DNA from 2 places in the Paenibacillus sp. SAFN-117 genome. Region 2 is predicted to be linked to the other one. Evidence: riboswitches for the same ligand, from Rfam matches in the RefSeq annotation. Region 2 holds a riboswitch; the other holds the start of a gene.
The links. A riboswitch is a leader RNA that binds a small molecule or an ion and turns the genes downstream of it on or off. The one in region 2 is predicted to bind cyclic di-GMP.

Region 1 (7,275 bases), on a different contig from region 2:
AACAGCATGACGAGAAGCCAACCCAGGACAAAACCTAGAATCGCCAGATAAAAATTGCGAGTAGCCCAGTAAAAGAGAACGAACAATAATAAACTTATCGCCCCTCTGGAAATCATGGACACGGCCACTTTATTCATCACTTCGTGTCTTTGCAGCAAACCATAGATGACATCGCTGATTCCTTCGATCATCTTGCTTATGGCAATTAGAAATATAATGATTTTCGCTTCGAAGGAATAATCGCTTAAGAATGAAACCGCTATGCAGACAAGCAGAGCCAGGAAAACTCCGATAACTCTTAAGGAAAAATAGTCTCTGAATTGGTAATCATCTCTGGCATCTGTAGCTTGAATCCCCCGTAATTGAAAGCTGAAAAACAGCATAATGGGAGTGGTGGCCGCAAGAGCTAATGTATAGTAGCCGACAAGCTCTTCGTTACCCAGCTTCGCCATGATGATCAGCATCAGCCACTGCAAAAAAGCGTATAGGAGATTTGCCGCAAACATCCATTTGAAATTTCTCTTCAATGATATTTTTTTGCCCATTTCTTATCCCTTTTCGTCAATTATTTTGTATAGATGATAAAACCTGAAGCTGTCTTTTGTTGTGTGAGAATTAACGTTAAAAGCAGAACCAAAACCGTTTGATGCTGTTTTTAACGTTAATTGGTTCATGCTGACATAGGGCATTCAACCCTTCCTCACATCATACCCTCGACGATTTACGTCTAAGGCGCCGGGCGCCCACAGCATGACCGAGTGCCTGCAGTGATAGAGGTGCAGCAGACTTTACCTGTTTCCTTGGCCTTCGCAGTTGGAAACCGCGAAATCGCCTTTATGTCGAAACGGTTATTTTTTATTAAAAAATTATTATTAAAAATATGTGAATACTTGGTATTGGGCGGACAGCAGGCCTCATTCCAACTGGTTCAGCTACTCTTCGGCCCCGTAGTAGTAATAATAGCTGTCCTCACTGCGGCGCTGATCGACGTTGTTCAGGACGACTCCCAGCATTCTGGCCTGCACCAGCTCAAGACTCGCCTTGGCTTTCAGTGCGGACTCCCTCTTAACCTTCCCCGAATCGATGACCATCAGGACCCCGTCGCTTTTGGCGGCAATCAGTTGGGCGTCCGTCACCACCAATACGGGAGGAGTATCCATCAGAATGACATCGTATTGGGTGCGAAGCTCCTCGAGAAGTGCGCTCAATCTCTTGGAGGAGAGCATCTCCGACGGATTGGGCGGAACCGGCCCGGAGGTGAGCAGATCCAGATTGTCTATATGCGTTTTCGCAATCACTTTGGCGAACGGGGACTGCCCGGCCAATACGCTCGTTAATCCCCATCGATTGGTCTTGACGAAGGTCTGGTGCATCGTCGGCTTGCGTAAATCCGCATCGATGACCAATACTTTCTTCTCAGCCTGTGCATACACTGTGGCCAGATTGGCCGTCGTCGTCGATTTTCCTTCTCCTGGCCCAGGCGAGGTAACCATAATGACTTGTATTTGATGATCGATCGACGAAAAATCGATATTCGTCCGCAGCGTCCGATAAGCTTCAGAAATCGGTGACTTCTTGTTGATATCGGCTATAATCGGTCTATTCTTGCTGTCCAAGCGTGACATGCGGCTCACCTGCCTGTTTGGGAATGGCGGAAGAAGCCACATTAATAACATCTTCCGGTTTCATTTTATTAATGATAGACAGTACCGGCAGACCCAGATGATGGTGAACATCTTTTTCTGTCCGGATCCGGTCATCGAGGTATTCAAGAAGGAATATCAGCCCTAGGGCCGCCATTAGCGAAACGACGAAGCTGATGGCAATATTCATTTTCACGTTAGGCTTGATAGGAGACGGATGACTCTGCGGCTTGGCTTCACTCAGAATGGAAACATTGTCTACGGACATAAGATTCACAATTTCCCTTTCGAAGACGTGAGAAATCGCATTCACCAGTTGAACCGCTCTTTCGTGGGAACCGTCTGTAATCGATACAGTCATCACCTGGGTGTTGTTGACCGAGCTGACCTTCACTCTGCGGATCAACTCCCCAGCCGTCACTCCAAGCTGTTCCTGTTCCTTCGCGACTATCTCCATAATATAGGGAGATTTAATAATTTCTTTGTAGGTATCGATAATCTTGATATGGAAATTGATTTCGCTTAGTCCCAATTGCTCCAAGGAAGCGGATGAATTCGTTTTATTCACAATTATTTTGGTGGAAGCCTGATACACCGGCTTCAGAAAGAAGTAGCTGACCACTCCGGTAATGATCGTAGCCAACAAGACTATCCCGACAAGCCACCAGATTCGTTTGCCAATTACCCGAATGTAATCGCGGATCTCTAGTTCCATGTTGCTCCTTTCCCTTACACCACAATTAGTTTCTTGGTTTGCTTTCGATTGGCCAACTGCAGCAGCCTATCCTGAATCACCAGCCGGTCCCACTTCTCATAATGCTGCAGAATCTCGGTAATCTCCGCCATCTCATCGCTCAAAGTAGCTTTGCCGATATAGATCTTGGGATGGACCTGCTCCTCATGAACTTCATTCTCGTTAAGAAGCTCTTCAAACAGCTTCTCCCCCGGGCGCATCCCGCTGAACTGGATGCCGATCTCGTCCAGATCATAGCCCGACAGCTTGATCAGATTCGTTGCGAGGTCGACGATTTTCACCGGTTTCCCCATGTCCAGGACGAAAATCTCCCCTCCCCGGGCGAGTGCTCCGGCCTGCAGGACGAGACGGCTGGCTTCGGGAATGGTCATAAAGTACCGGACCATATCGGGATGAGTAACGGTTACAGGACCTCCCTTGCGAATTTGTTCCTTGAAGAGGGGAATGACGCTCCCGCGGCTTCCCAGCACATTGCCGAAACGGACCGCCACGAACCGGGTACGGCTGCGGCCATCCAGCTCTTGAATGATCATTTCGGCAATCCGTTTGGACGCTCCCATGACGCTGGTCGGATTGACGGCTTTATCCGTGGAGATCATGACGAAGGTTTCCACCCCTGCCTCATGACTGGCCTCCGCCGTGTTTTTCGTGCCTATAATATTGTTCTTGATCGATTCTTCGGGATTCCGTTCCATTAACGGAACATGCTTATGCGCCGCCGCATGGAACACAACCCTGGGCTTATGCATCCTCATGATTCTGAACATCTTGGCCCGATCCTGAATGTCGGCAATTTCGGTAATTAACTCTATCGAATCTCCCACAATGGAGCGCAGCTCCATCTCAATCGTATAGATGCTGTTCTCGCCGTGTCCGAGCAGAATCAGCTTTCTTGGAGAGAAAACCGCAAGCTGTCGGCAAATCTCGGAGCCGATTGAGCCCCCGGCCCCGGTAACCAGAACCGTGCTGCCCGTAATATATTTGCGGATCGATTCCGTATCCAGCTCTACCGGATCCCTGCCCAGCAAATCCTCGACTTGAACATCGCGCATCTCATTGACGGATACCTTGCCCTCTACCAAATCCTCGAACATAGGAATAATCTGTACCTTGGCGCCAGTCCGGCTGCATTCCTGAACGATTTCGTTCAATTCTCTCTTCTTCAATGACGGTATGGCGATAACGATATTCGTAATGGAGAGCTTGTCCACCGTTTCCCTGATTTTGTCCCGCCCGCCAAGCACCGGCAAGCCTGCAATCTCGAACCGATGCTTCGTCTCATCGTCATCGATGAATGCCAGCGGATAGAGCTCCACATCCGGGTTCTGCATCAGCTGTCTGGCTACCAGCGTCCCGGCGGAACCGGCTCCGACAATCAAGGTTCGCTTGCGGTTGCCTATTCTATGGACAAATTTGTCGCGGTACATCCTCCAGGAGAAGCGAAGTCCGCCGATCAGGATCATGTGCATCATCCAGGTAATGAGCATGATCTTCCAGTAAATTTGTCCGGCCAGCAGTCCCTGAACCAGCATCGTGATCGCTGCAGAGAAAGTAACCGCTTTGAAAATCGAGAGCAGCTCCATGACGCTTGCGTATCTCCACACCTTTTTGTACAGCTTGTACCTATAGGCAAACAAATGATGGCATGTAAACAAAGTTGCTGCGCTAACCGCCAGTGTGTAGGAGAATGGGCTGAAGGAAGATGACGCAACATAATTGCTTACGTAAATCGCGAAGATGACGATGACAGAATCGATACCCATCAGCAGTATCAATCTTTTTGAATAACTCAATCCCTAATCCCTCCTTAGGAGCTTTTTCATAAAGAAGATCCTGCAGTGTTGTTATTAACCAAAACCGACAACAAGAAACAGACATGCCGCAAAATTCGTCTTAATCTCCTAAAGTTGATTCTTAGGACCCTATTAGTGTCCCGAATGAAATCCTTCATTCCGCAACCATTCTCCCGGTTCATACTACTAACCGGCAGTCGTCGGACATGCCGCTCGTCGCCGCCGCAGACGGATCGAAGTTGTGTTCCAACAAGAGATTCCGTAGGTATCCTTTCAAAGATGCTGTCGAATCCATGCCATTTCATAACAATCTCTTCCGGCGTTCATGCCCGAGGGACTTTCTGAAGGAGCTTACTCACAGACTGCTTCCTGGCCAGACCGTTAATTCTCTACAAAGAGATTAACCGGAATGGCCTCCCTGCCTTGTTGTCTCTTGTCAACAGATGTCGGCTTGTCCGGGACCATGCTATCCGGTTCGACCTAATTAGCTCGACCGGAGAGCTAACAACCGCTTTATTTCCAAGATTATACATAGGGAATAAAAAGCTCACAAGCTACAAACAGACTATAGTAGCTCCGATAGAAATTAGTTCCGCTGGCATAAACTAGGATGTGTTCCCATCAATAATTAATCGAAAAATCCATAAATCGTAGAGCGTTAGTCACGTTTTTTGTTGAAAACCTGTGACTGCGTTGTCTTAAATCCATGTAGAAAATTGTTGAGTAATCTTATTAAATTAATAAGAACTTTACATAAGTCTTCTCAAAGACGTCTTCGCAGCCAACATAATCCCACAAAATGGAGCCCAATTGTTAGATTCCTATCCCGGATGCTATTCGGGGACCAGACATTCAGCAGCGTTTCCAAACAAAAAAACATGCCTCTAAGGCATGTTTCGATAAAGCAATTTCCGAAAATTGATTTTATTGCTGTCTCCTGATTTAAGCAGGTCTCTGTTCCTGGCCCAGATTTGGTAATGGGAAGCGCATAGACCTCTGGCCCGATGTTTTTTGCCGCAGTTCTCGACCGTACATATACGGATAACTTCACGCACATGATTCGGATCGCCATGCTTTCTCCATCTGGCATAATGTACAGAACAATAGCCTTTGCATTTGGCCGGCTCCCCGCAGTCCTTCACTTTGCAAATCTTCATGATTTGCTGTTTCAGCACTAACGGATCGCCATTTCTCCACCATCTCTGGTGATGCATAGAGCATAGCCCTCTCGCCTTCAACGGCTTGTCACACCCCGGGATGGTACACTTTCTATTCATCATCTCACCTTCTGTTCCTTTTGTCCTTTTACTGCGGATGAAGCTATGCCTGCCTGCTTGATTTCACAACCCGTTGCCCTGTCTGCCGGTCTCGCTCTAAATTTTCTGCCCTATGTACAGCCGGGATAAGCGATCCGCTCTCTTTATAGAGAACGGCAGCAGCCTAAGGGATCGGTTCATTCTTGATTAAGCAGCGGCTAATTAATACTTCACGCCAGGTTCGGACGTCCCATCTTAAGTTAATCCTCAGATTCCTTATACAATTTATGAATGAATTACCACAGGAGTTGAAATCCGATGATAAAGGCGTTCCAAACCTTCTACTTAATTCCTTTCCCCATGCTTCAAGGACATACGAACTAAAGCTTGTTTGCCCCTTTGAAACAAAAAACCATCTTTCGTCATGATATATGACAAAAGATGGTCGGTTGCACTACTAGCTCCATCTATTCCAAGTGCCCAGATACAGAATAGACTTCAAAACTCCCAATCAGGTAAAGGATATTAAGTTATACATTATTTTAACAGTTGTCTCCATTATATAGCAAATCGGAAACAATTTTTGTCGAATTATGAGGAATTTAATTAAAAATTTTAACTTTTTTTGCGTGACATACTCTTCTATCAAGCTGTCATATACTTAGGATGGTCAAGGCATTATCATTACAGAGATGGAGCGGTGATCCAAAGTGAAGAGATATGTATTGCAAAAGCTAACAGTGGGCCATACCAACCGTGGAATGTGGATCACGATGATGGAAAGCAATCACAAAAAGGCGCTTCTCAACTTCCTGGGCTGGAATTACCGGGTTGTGGACCGAATCACCAGGGAGGAAGTGGCCAGCTCCGATACGTATCAGCATTCTTCCGACCAAGCAGTCATCTGATCCGGCTCCTTATATAGGACCAGACGACTGCATCTGCATTGCTTTCCTTATGGAAACTCGGCAAGGGGATGGCGCGCTCAGCGCCTTAACATCCCCTTCCGTTCCAGCTGGGCGGCCTGCAAAGGCCGGCTGATCAGAAATCCCTGGATTTCGTCACAGCCATTCCCCGCCAGCCAATTCAACTGCTCTTCGGTTTCCACACCTTCGGCTATTACCTTAAGGTTCAATTTATGGGCCATGGATATGATGCTGGTAATGATTTCAGCATTCTCAACACTTGTGTTCAGATCCCGGATGAACGACCGGTCAATCTTAAGCTTATGCACAGGCAGCTTATTAAGATAGCTGAGGGACGAATAGCCTGTCCCGAAATCATCAATGGAAAGCTGCACCCCGAGACTTCTCAGCTCCGCCAGTTTGCGCACGAAGTAGTCGGCACCCTGCACCGCCATATTTTCCGTTATTTCCAGCTCGAGGCACGCAGGATCCATACCTGTCTCCTCCAGCACCTCTTCAATCATCCCCATCAATCGTTCATCCCGGAATTGGCGGGGGGACAAATTAACGGATACCCGAACAGGCAGGTAACCGGCTTTCCGCCAGGCTACATTTTGCAAACAAGCCATTCGCAGCGCCCACTTCCCTAACGGAACAATCAGCCCGCTTTCCTCCGCGATCGGGATGAATTCAGAAGGAGAAATAATTCCTAATTCCCGATGATCCCACCGCAGAAGTGCTTCCACTCCCGTCAGTAAACCGGTGGCGACATTTACCTGCGGCTGATAGACCACCATACACGACTCGAATCCCCCTTTCTCCAATGCTTTATGCATTTCCTTCTCGAGCAGCACTCTCCTCATGTTCGTTTCGTTCATATCCGGCGTATAGAACTGATAATGATTTTTCCCCTTTTCCTTAGCG
Region 2 (7,275 bases):
CGGCGTCTTCGAAACCGTTCGCGGAATTCAACCGAATCACCAGCAGATGGCCGAGGACTTGAAATTGACCAAAGAACAGCTTGAATTCTATCTAAGCAATACCGAAGATGCGATCCTTGTCGTCGATGCCGATTTTCATATCGTTAAAGCCAACCAAGCCTGTGAACGTATGTTCGGCTGGACGGAGCAAGAGCTGCTTGGCAAAGAGCCCCCGATGGTGCCGGGCCATTTGGAAAGTGAAAACGAAGACATGCGCAACCACATGCTGCGTTCACGGAACGTCATTCCTTACGAAACGGTGAGACAGCGAAAAGACGGCAGCCTGATCCATGTTAACCATTGTGCCGCTCCCCTCTTCGACAGCAAGGGCAGCGCCGCCGCCTATGTGCTTATTTCAAGGGATATTACCGCCCTCCATCAAATGCACGATATGCTGATTGAAAGTGAGAAGCGGCTGCGGACGCTGATCAATTCCATGCCCGACCTCGTCATCTTTAAGGACGATCAAGGGAAATGGCTTGAAGCCAATAATACGGCGATAGCCGCGCTAAATTTGGAGATGATCGATTATCAGGGAATGACGGACAGGGAGCTGGCCTCCTGCAATCCATTTTACCGGGAAACCTTCATTAAATGCTCGCTGTCCGATCGCCGGGTCTGGGACAAAGGCAGCCTCATCCGATTCCAGGAAATCATCCCGCACCCTGGCGGCAGGTCCATGATTTGCGATATTATTAAGGTTCCCATTTATCATGGGGACGGCAGACGCAAAGGATTGATCGTCATCGGACGCGACATCACCGAGCTGAAGCAAACGGAAGAATTGCTGCGCAAAACCGAGAAACTTGCTGTTGTCGGTCAATTGGCGGCGGGAATCGCCCACGAAATCCGCAATCCGCTTACGACGCTTAAAGGCTTCCTAAGCTTGCTGCAATCTGCTACAACCACGACGAACATCTGGTATCTGGAAGTCATGCTGTCCGAAATCGAGCAAATGGAGTCCATTACCGACCAGCTCTTGACTGTAGCCAGGCCGCAAACCATCAGGATGGAAAAGAGAAATTTGGAAGCTTTGATACGGCAGGTTTCTTCATTCTTGTATCCGCTTGCAACGATGCATAATGTACAGATTTCAGTGGAATCGGACTCTAGTGACTTGCTCGTCGAATGCGAAGAAAACCAGCTTAAGCAAGTTTTCATCAATATTATCAAAAATGCGATTGAGGCGATGCCCCAGGGCGGACAAATTGCCATGAAGGTGAGGCGGTCCGGGGATTTCGTTTCGGTTCAAGTGGCGGACTCCGGCTGCGGCATACCGCAGAACAGAATCGCCCGCTTGGGCGAACCATTCTACAGTTTAAAGGAGAAGGGGACCGGCCTCGGGTTAATGATCTGCTACAAAATTATCAAGGAGCATAAAGGAACCCTTCAAATTGACAGTGAAGTAGGCCGGGGAACGACCGTCGAAATTATTTTGCCGCCCTAGGAGTTATAAAAAGTTCAGGTTGCGCGGCTAAGAACGCCCCAAAGTGATTTGCTAACTGGGTTATATATGCACGGGTGAATTCAGGACCCTGGAGACAAATCTTTTCTTCCGTATCTCAACGATATGCCCACTAACTATATACTTTACGTAGGGCATTTACCCTGCTCCACTGCTTTTCATTTACGGTTTTAACGCCATCAATATGATAATGGCAACGACGAGTAGTTTACAAAACCAATCATAAGGAGTCAGTTTACTAGACAAGATTTTATATTGTTGCGGAATCTCTTCACTTTCACAGGTTCTGATCATTTCATGCATAGTTTTCATTTTAGGTCCGATAACCATTTCCGAGTAAAGGCTGAAAACTACGAACAAAGCAATGGATGTGTCGAACCACAACATCTGAAACAGTGACGGGTTGATCCATCCCATCAATAATCCTGTAAGCAATAAAGCGATCCAACCAATAGTGGCCGCCTTATTCAGTTTCTCAACGCCTTGATGTGCATATTTTAATTCAAGTGCCAACCATACAGCGGAAGCTTGCCGATATGACTGGAAAGCTTGATCCTGAGAACGTAAAGTATACGAAAAGCGGCGATATGTGAACCCCTCCCCCAAACCAATTCGTGATAAACTATTAGACTTGAGAAGTTCCTCATATTATATTTTTTAGAATACGACCGAATAAGATTCAAGGCTTTTTCTAGACGCTTTTCCCTCAAATAACCAAATACGGTCGTTCCATATAGTTCTTTAAAACCAATTTTTAATTTGTTGTCGTTAATGCCAATCATACGGGATAATTCGAGCAGCGAGGGGGGATTTGCCATACGCTCCAACATTATATCGCGTGCCTGCTGTATTTTTTGCCTTTCAATGCTGGATAATTTGGGAAGGAAGCTTCGGCTCAACGAGATAGTGCGTCAGAAGTTCTTTTTTCCGATTATAAGTCCATAAAAACAAATCCCTGCCGCCAGGTTTTATAGGCCTTACAAACTATTTTTTCAAACAAAAACGGCAGAATGGTTAAATTTTGAAAAAAGAACACATGTTTTGTAGGAATCTGTCGCTTGATGGCGAATTTGATAATAGGTACAAAGGATTGCTAATGGTCCTTTCGACGGGTATGCTCAGTACGATAATCGCAAACCTCTTGAAAAATTGGGACGCAAAACCTACGGGCCTAAGGATCTGCTTTCTATGGCGGCCGGGTTGCCGAAATGGTCGTTCTATCCGGAAAGGAAATTAGTCATGCCATCCACACAAGCTCTTATCAAACAAGAAGATTTATATCACGAGTTCCAGCCGATCTGCCATCTTCATACCCACAAGACGATTGGCTATGAAGCTTTAATCCGCTGCTCAACGGAACCAAGAATCGATCGGCTGTTCCGGGCCGCTGCAAGACATAATATGCTGTTCACGCTGGACACCCTTTCCATTTATAATGCAATTTCCGCGTGCTTTGCTGATCCAGGGAGGGTGGAATCCGATCAGCACCTGTTCGTGAACGTATTCCCTTCGACCTTATCTTCGGATCGATTTACCAGATTCATATTTAAGCTCATGCAGCGGTACGGAAAGTACGCCCACAATATCGTATTCGAAATTAATGAAGCCATCTCGGAGATGGACGACTGGGACACCGGGCAATTTCTGAGAAACATCCATCTGCTGCGGGATTGCGGCTTCCTGGTTGCGCTCGATGACGTTGGAGAAGGGGCAACCACCTTGAAGAGAATCGTGGAAATCGGCCCCGACTTTATCAAGATGGATCGTTTCTTTGCCAAGCACCTGCTCTTCAGCAAACAGAAGCAAAAATTGTTAAAGTTCTTCGTTGATTTCTGCGGAGACGAATCTAATCTGATTCTGGAAGGAATCGAAGAGATTGAGGATTTGCGGCAATCCTGCAAGCTAGGCGTTCCCTTCGGCCAAGGCTATCTGCTGGCGAAGCCCGGCCCTCTGCCGGGTCGTCCACCGACCTCGTTTCGCTCAATCGAAGATTAAGGGAGTTATGACATTGGACATGAGGACGAATTATTCCAAAAGAGCTATGCTTTCATTGAAATTTTCCGAATTTGAAATGCCTCCGATGCAGGACATGCTCATTATCGGAAAAAGGGCGCCGATTGGTCCGGAAGCCGCACGCCGTATGGCGGAAGCACTGTCTCCCGAACAATTCTCCATCATCGAACTGGAGCACCCCCGAGTGGAAGCCGTTCTGGTGCGTAACTCGCTGTTGCAAATGCTGGAAAAGAAAGTGCTCATCGGCATTATTTTGGAGGAGGTGGAAAACCTGCTCAGCGATTCGATGGTGCTTCGTTCGGAGCTAAAGATCGAGATAGCCGTGCATCGGGAGGTGGATATGAGTTGAAAGTGGCCGATGTGATGACTTCGCCGGTTCACAGCGTTTCGCTTGGAAAGAGCGTATGGTACGCTTCGCAGCTAATGTCCGAACTAAAAATCGGCTCGCTGGTCGTCGTTGAAGCAAGAGAAGTTGTCGGAATCATTACCTCTCGAGACGTCCGGACCGCGCATCCGAACCGGATCGTGGCCGACGCAATGACGCCTAACCCGATCTGCGTCCCGGAGCATGTTTTCGTATGGGATGCGCTTCTGCTGATGGAACAAAACAGGATTGAACGACTGATTGTCCTCCGGCAAGGAGAGCTCGTTGGCATCGTCACACGAGAGTCTCTGACTACCCGGCTGTCCGAATGGTACGATTCGCTAACACAGCTGTATGGTTCCTCCTATATTCATGTGATAGGAGAGGAGCTGCTCGCGAGCGGTCGGTCCTTCCAGCTGCTGTTCATCGATCTGAACCGCTTCGGCGAAGTAAACAAGCGGTTCGGGCATCCGGTCGGTGACGACATGATCCGTGAATTTTCGAACAAGCTGAAGTCGCTGTTCGGACCGGGCGATTACATAAGCCGCTATGCCGGAGACGAATTTGCCATTATTACGCAGAAATCCGATGAAGAAGTGCAGCGAATTATCGATCAGCTCTCCTGCGGTCAATCGGTCGGCAGGGCCAGCGTCTCGGCCGATACCGGCTGGGTGAACGAACGGGTTGTGCCGGAATTCGGACAAATGACCTTCCGCGAGTTGATTTCCAAGGCAAGCATGCTGTCCACGCAAGCGAAGATCGACTATGCGGGCCGGAGGTAACCGCTTGAGCGCCTGCCGCATAGTCTGGCCTTAGTGCATTCGAATGTATCCGATAAGGAAAGCGAAATGCAACCGGGAATGCCTCCTCAGGCTGTCCCGGTTTTTTTTTCGGAGATTGACGCACCGGCTGCTCAAGTTATGCCAATACTGAAATTTTCCTTTGTACGATTCGGCCAGTGCAGACCTTGTAAACATAGTAACAACGGTTGGTCAAATCAACCAATCCCAAGACCCGCTCCTCGATCACTGCATTTTTCTCTTGTAGAAAACCCTCGACCCGAAGAAAACGACATTCCCTCCCAATAAGATGGTAAATTCCCATCCCGTTTTACCTACAGTAAAGAAGTTGGTTAAGGACCAAGCCAATAAGGCCACGGTAAAAAATACGAAAGCATTCCTTGCCGATTTATCGCTCTGGTATCTTTCCATCTCATCCGCCTTACGCAGTAGTTTCATAGGGAGTCCTCCTCGTATATAAATAATTGATCAACCTTTGTTCCGAGATGAATAGCCAATTTAAAAGCAAGGGAAAGTGAAGGATCGTACTTATCGTTTTCGATGGCGTTGATAGTTTGTCTTGTAACTCCACACTTGTTTGCGAGCTCCTCCTGGGATATTCTCATCGTTTTTCTAATATCCCTGATATTATTCTTCAATGTAAGGAATCACCTCGATGAAAATGTAAAAAAGTTTTTACATTGATTATCGTAATACTCTTTAACCAAAATGTCAAATTGTTTATACATTTCTTACAGCTTTCTCCCAAGCTTATGGTACTTTTTCGTTGTAAATACAATATTACCATTGGGCTTTTTTTGAAATTATTGTAGATTTATGATTAGACATATTCTGAAAGGAACTTTCTTAAATGATTACAACAACCATCAAGGGGATAAGTTAAAATTTGAAGACTCGTGCCGGGCTCTTCTCTCCGCGAACGGTGGACAACGGAACTCTGGCCATGCTGTCGGTCATTGAATTTGAAAAAGACGATAAAATATGCGATTTAGGCTGCGGTTATGGAGTTGTGGGCTTATTGGCGGCCAAACTGGTCCGTCCAGAAAATGTAGTTATGGTGGACAACGATGAACAGGCTATCGAAACCGCCAAAGAAAATGCGGCGGCCAATGAGGTTTCCGGTGTACACATTGCCCACAGCGACGGTTTTTCCGGTATCCGGCATAATGACTTTACCAAAATCATTTGCCACCCGCCTTATCATGCCGATTTTGCCGTGCCAAAAATGTTTATCGAAAAAGGATTTAACCGGCTCGCTCTAGAGGGCAGGATGTATATGGTGACCAAGAGAAAAGAGTGGTACAGAAACAAACTGATTTCCATCTTTGGCGGAGTTAAGGTTTGGGAAATCGAAGATTATTTTGTTTTCATGGCCATCAAAAAAAGTGATCGATACTCTAACTCAAAAGGAAATAGGGGACTTCGGAAAATATAGTTGAAATCTGTTATTTACTTGTACCGCGTGATGTAGGCGAGAACCTACGCTGAATTTAATAGGATTGCCAACGGCAACGAAGAGGCTTCCCCCGCTGTTAAACTCCGGGTCGATCTTGATCTTACCTATGATCCGATTTCTATCCAAAATCTTTTGATGACATTGCCATCTTCCTCCGTAAAGCTGAAGTCCGGGATTCCGCCGTTTTTGAGTATCGTTTTCTCGGAAGCTATATTCCCCTCATCACATACGACAAGGGCTTGCTTAATGCCAAGCTCTTTAGCTTTCTCCAGGGCCAGGAACAGTAATACGGTCGCATAACCCTTCCTTCTCTCCGACGGACGAATCCCGTAACCAATGTGGCCGCCGCGATGGAGTAACTTCTCCGTTAAGCCGTGTCTGATATTAACAGCCCCTATCACCTTCTTATTGTCGGACACTAGCCAATAGGTTGAGCTCGGAACCCAATGGTCAGGGGGATTCTCCTGTTTTTCATTCTCAAGCAGAAATTGGAGCATCCCTTCAAAGTCCGATGGATCTCTGCGTATCACCCACGGAACCATAGGTTCGCCGCCAGATTGCCAATCCTTATAAAAATCGAGATATTCATCGCGATATTCCATACTCGGCTTCACCAGACATACGGTCTCCATAGCGATCCCTCCTTTGAGTTGCCATCCCTTTTGGAATCAAACATCGATTCAACCATGTAGCTCGTGAAATTTGCCGCTGCATAACGGCCTCCGCACCCCTTCCCGAACGGAAAAAGAGGGGAACCAACTCCCCTCTTAGTTACACACGCGTGGCTGCATCGGATGTCTCAGTCATCCACAGAGCTTTCATAGATTTGGTACATAGATACTTCTTCATCCATAGCCGAGGCAAGCTCGTAAGCCTCTCTTACGCTCTTCCCGTTCTGAATCATTTCATAGAAAAGCCGCAGCATGAACATAAGAGCCGAACTGCCGTCCGGATAATCATCCGGGCCGATATAGATCCGGCAGCCGCGCTCCAGGAATGCTTCGGCCAATGCCCGGTCACCTAGTGAGCAGCCATTGCCAAAGACGATTTTCCCGTCCAGCTTCGCATAGCGCAGCACCTCTTCCGGACCAAAGTCTCCCCGCGGCTCTCCTTCTTCATAGACGCTCTCACCCAATTC

Region 1: it holds a riboswitch for cyclic di-GMP, as region 2 does, so the genes downstream of both, ACTHRH_RS06855 (hypothetical protein) here and ACTHRH_RS13900 (EAL domain-containing protein) in region 2, are expected to answer to the same signal.

What each region holds. Positions count from the first base shown of each region.
Region 1 is NZ_JBQCLK010000007.1:113,936-121,210, reverse strand. Features, by position in the region: gene ACTHRH_RS06875 (oligosaccharide flippase family protein) at 1-545, opposite strand, end outside; gene ACTHRH_RS06870 (CpsD/CapB family tyrosine-protein kinase) at 933-1,625, opposite strand; gene ACTHRH_RS06865 (YveK family protein) at 1,600-2,358, opposite strand; gene ACTHRH_RS06860 (polysaccharide biosynthesis protein) at 2,373-4,190, opposite strand; gene ACTHRH_RS06855 (hypothetical protein) at 5,075-5,467, opposite strand; cyclic di-GMP riboswitch class II at 5,881-5,963, opposite strand; gene ACTHRH_RS06850 (hypothetical protein) at 6,172-6,354, shown strand; gene ACTHRH_RS06845 (putative bifunctional diguanylate cyclase/phosphodiesterase) at 6,432-7,275, opposite strand, start outside.
Region 2 is NZ_JBQCLK010000019.1:50,036-57,310, reverse strand. Features, by position in the region: gene ACTHRH_RS13915 (PAS domain S-box protein) at 1-1,486, shown strand, start outside; gene ACTHRH_RS13910 (DUF2269 family protein) at 1,667-2,017, opposite strand; partial or broken gene ACTHRH_RS13905 (AraC family transcriptional regulator) at 2,173-2,361, opposite strand; cyclic di-GMP riboswitch class I at 2,626-2,712, shown strand; gene ACTHRH_RS13900 (EAL domain-containing protein) at 2,693-3,499, shown strand; gene ACTHRH_RS13895 (hypothetical protein) at 3,519-3,866, shown strand; gene ACTHRH_RS13890 (GGDEF domain-containing protein) at 3,869-4,663, shown strand; gene ACTHRH_RS13885 (hypothetical protein) at 4,907-5,119, opposite strand; gene ACTHRH_RS13880 (helix-turn-helix transcriptional regulator) at 5,116-5,319, opposite strand; gene ACTHRH_RS13875 (class I SAM-dependent methyltransferase) at 5,568-6,116, shown strand; gene ACTHRH_RS13870 (GNAT family N-acetyltransferase) at 6,242-6,769, opposite strand; gene ACTHRH_RS13865 (delta-aminolevulinic acid dehydratase) at 6,937-7,275, opposite strand, start outside.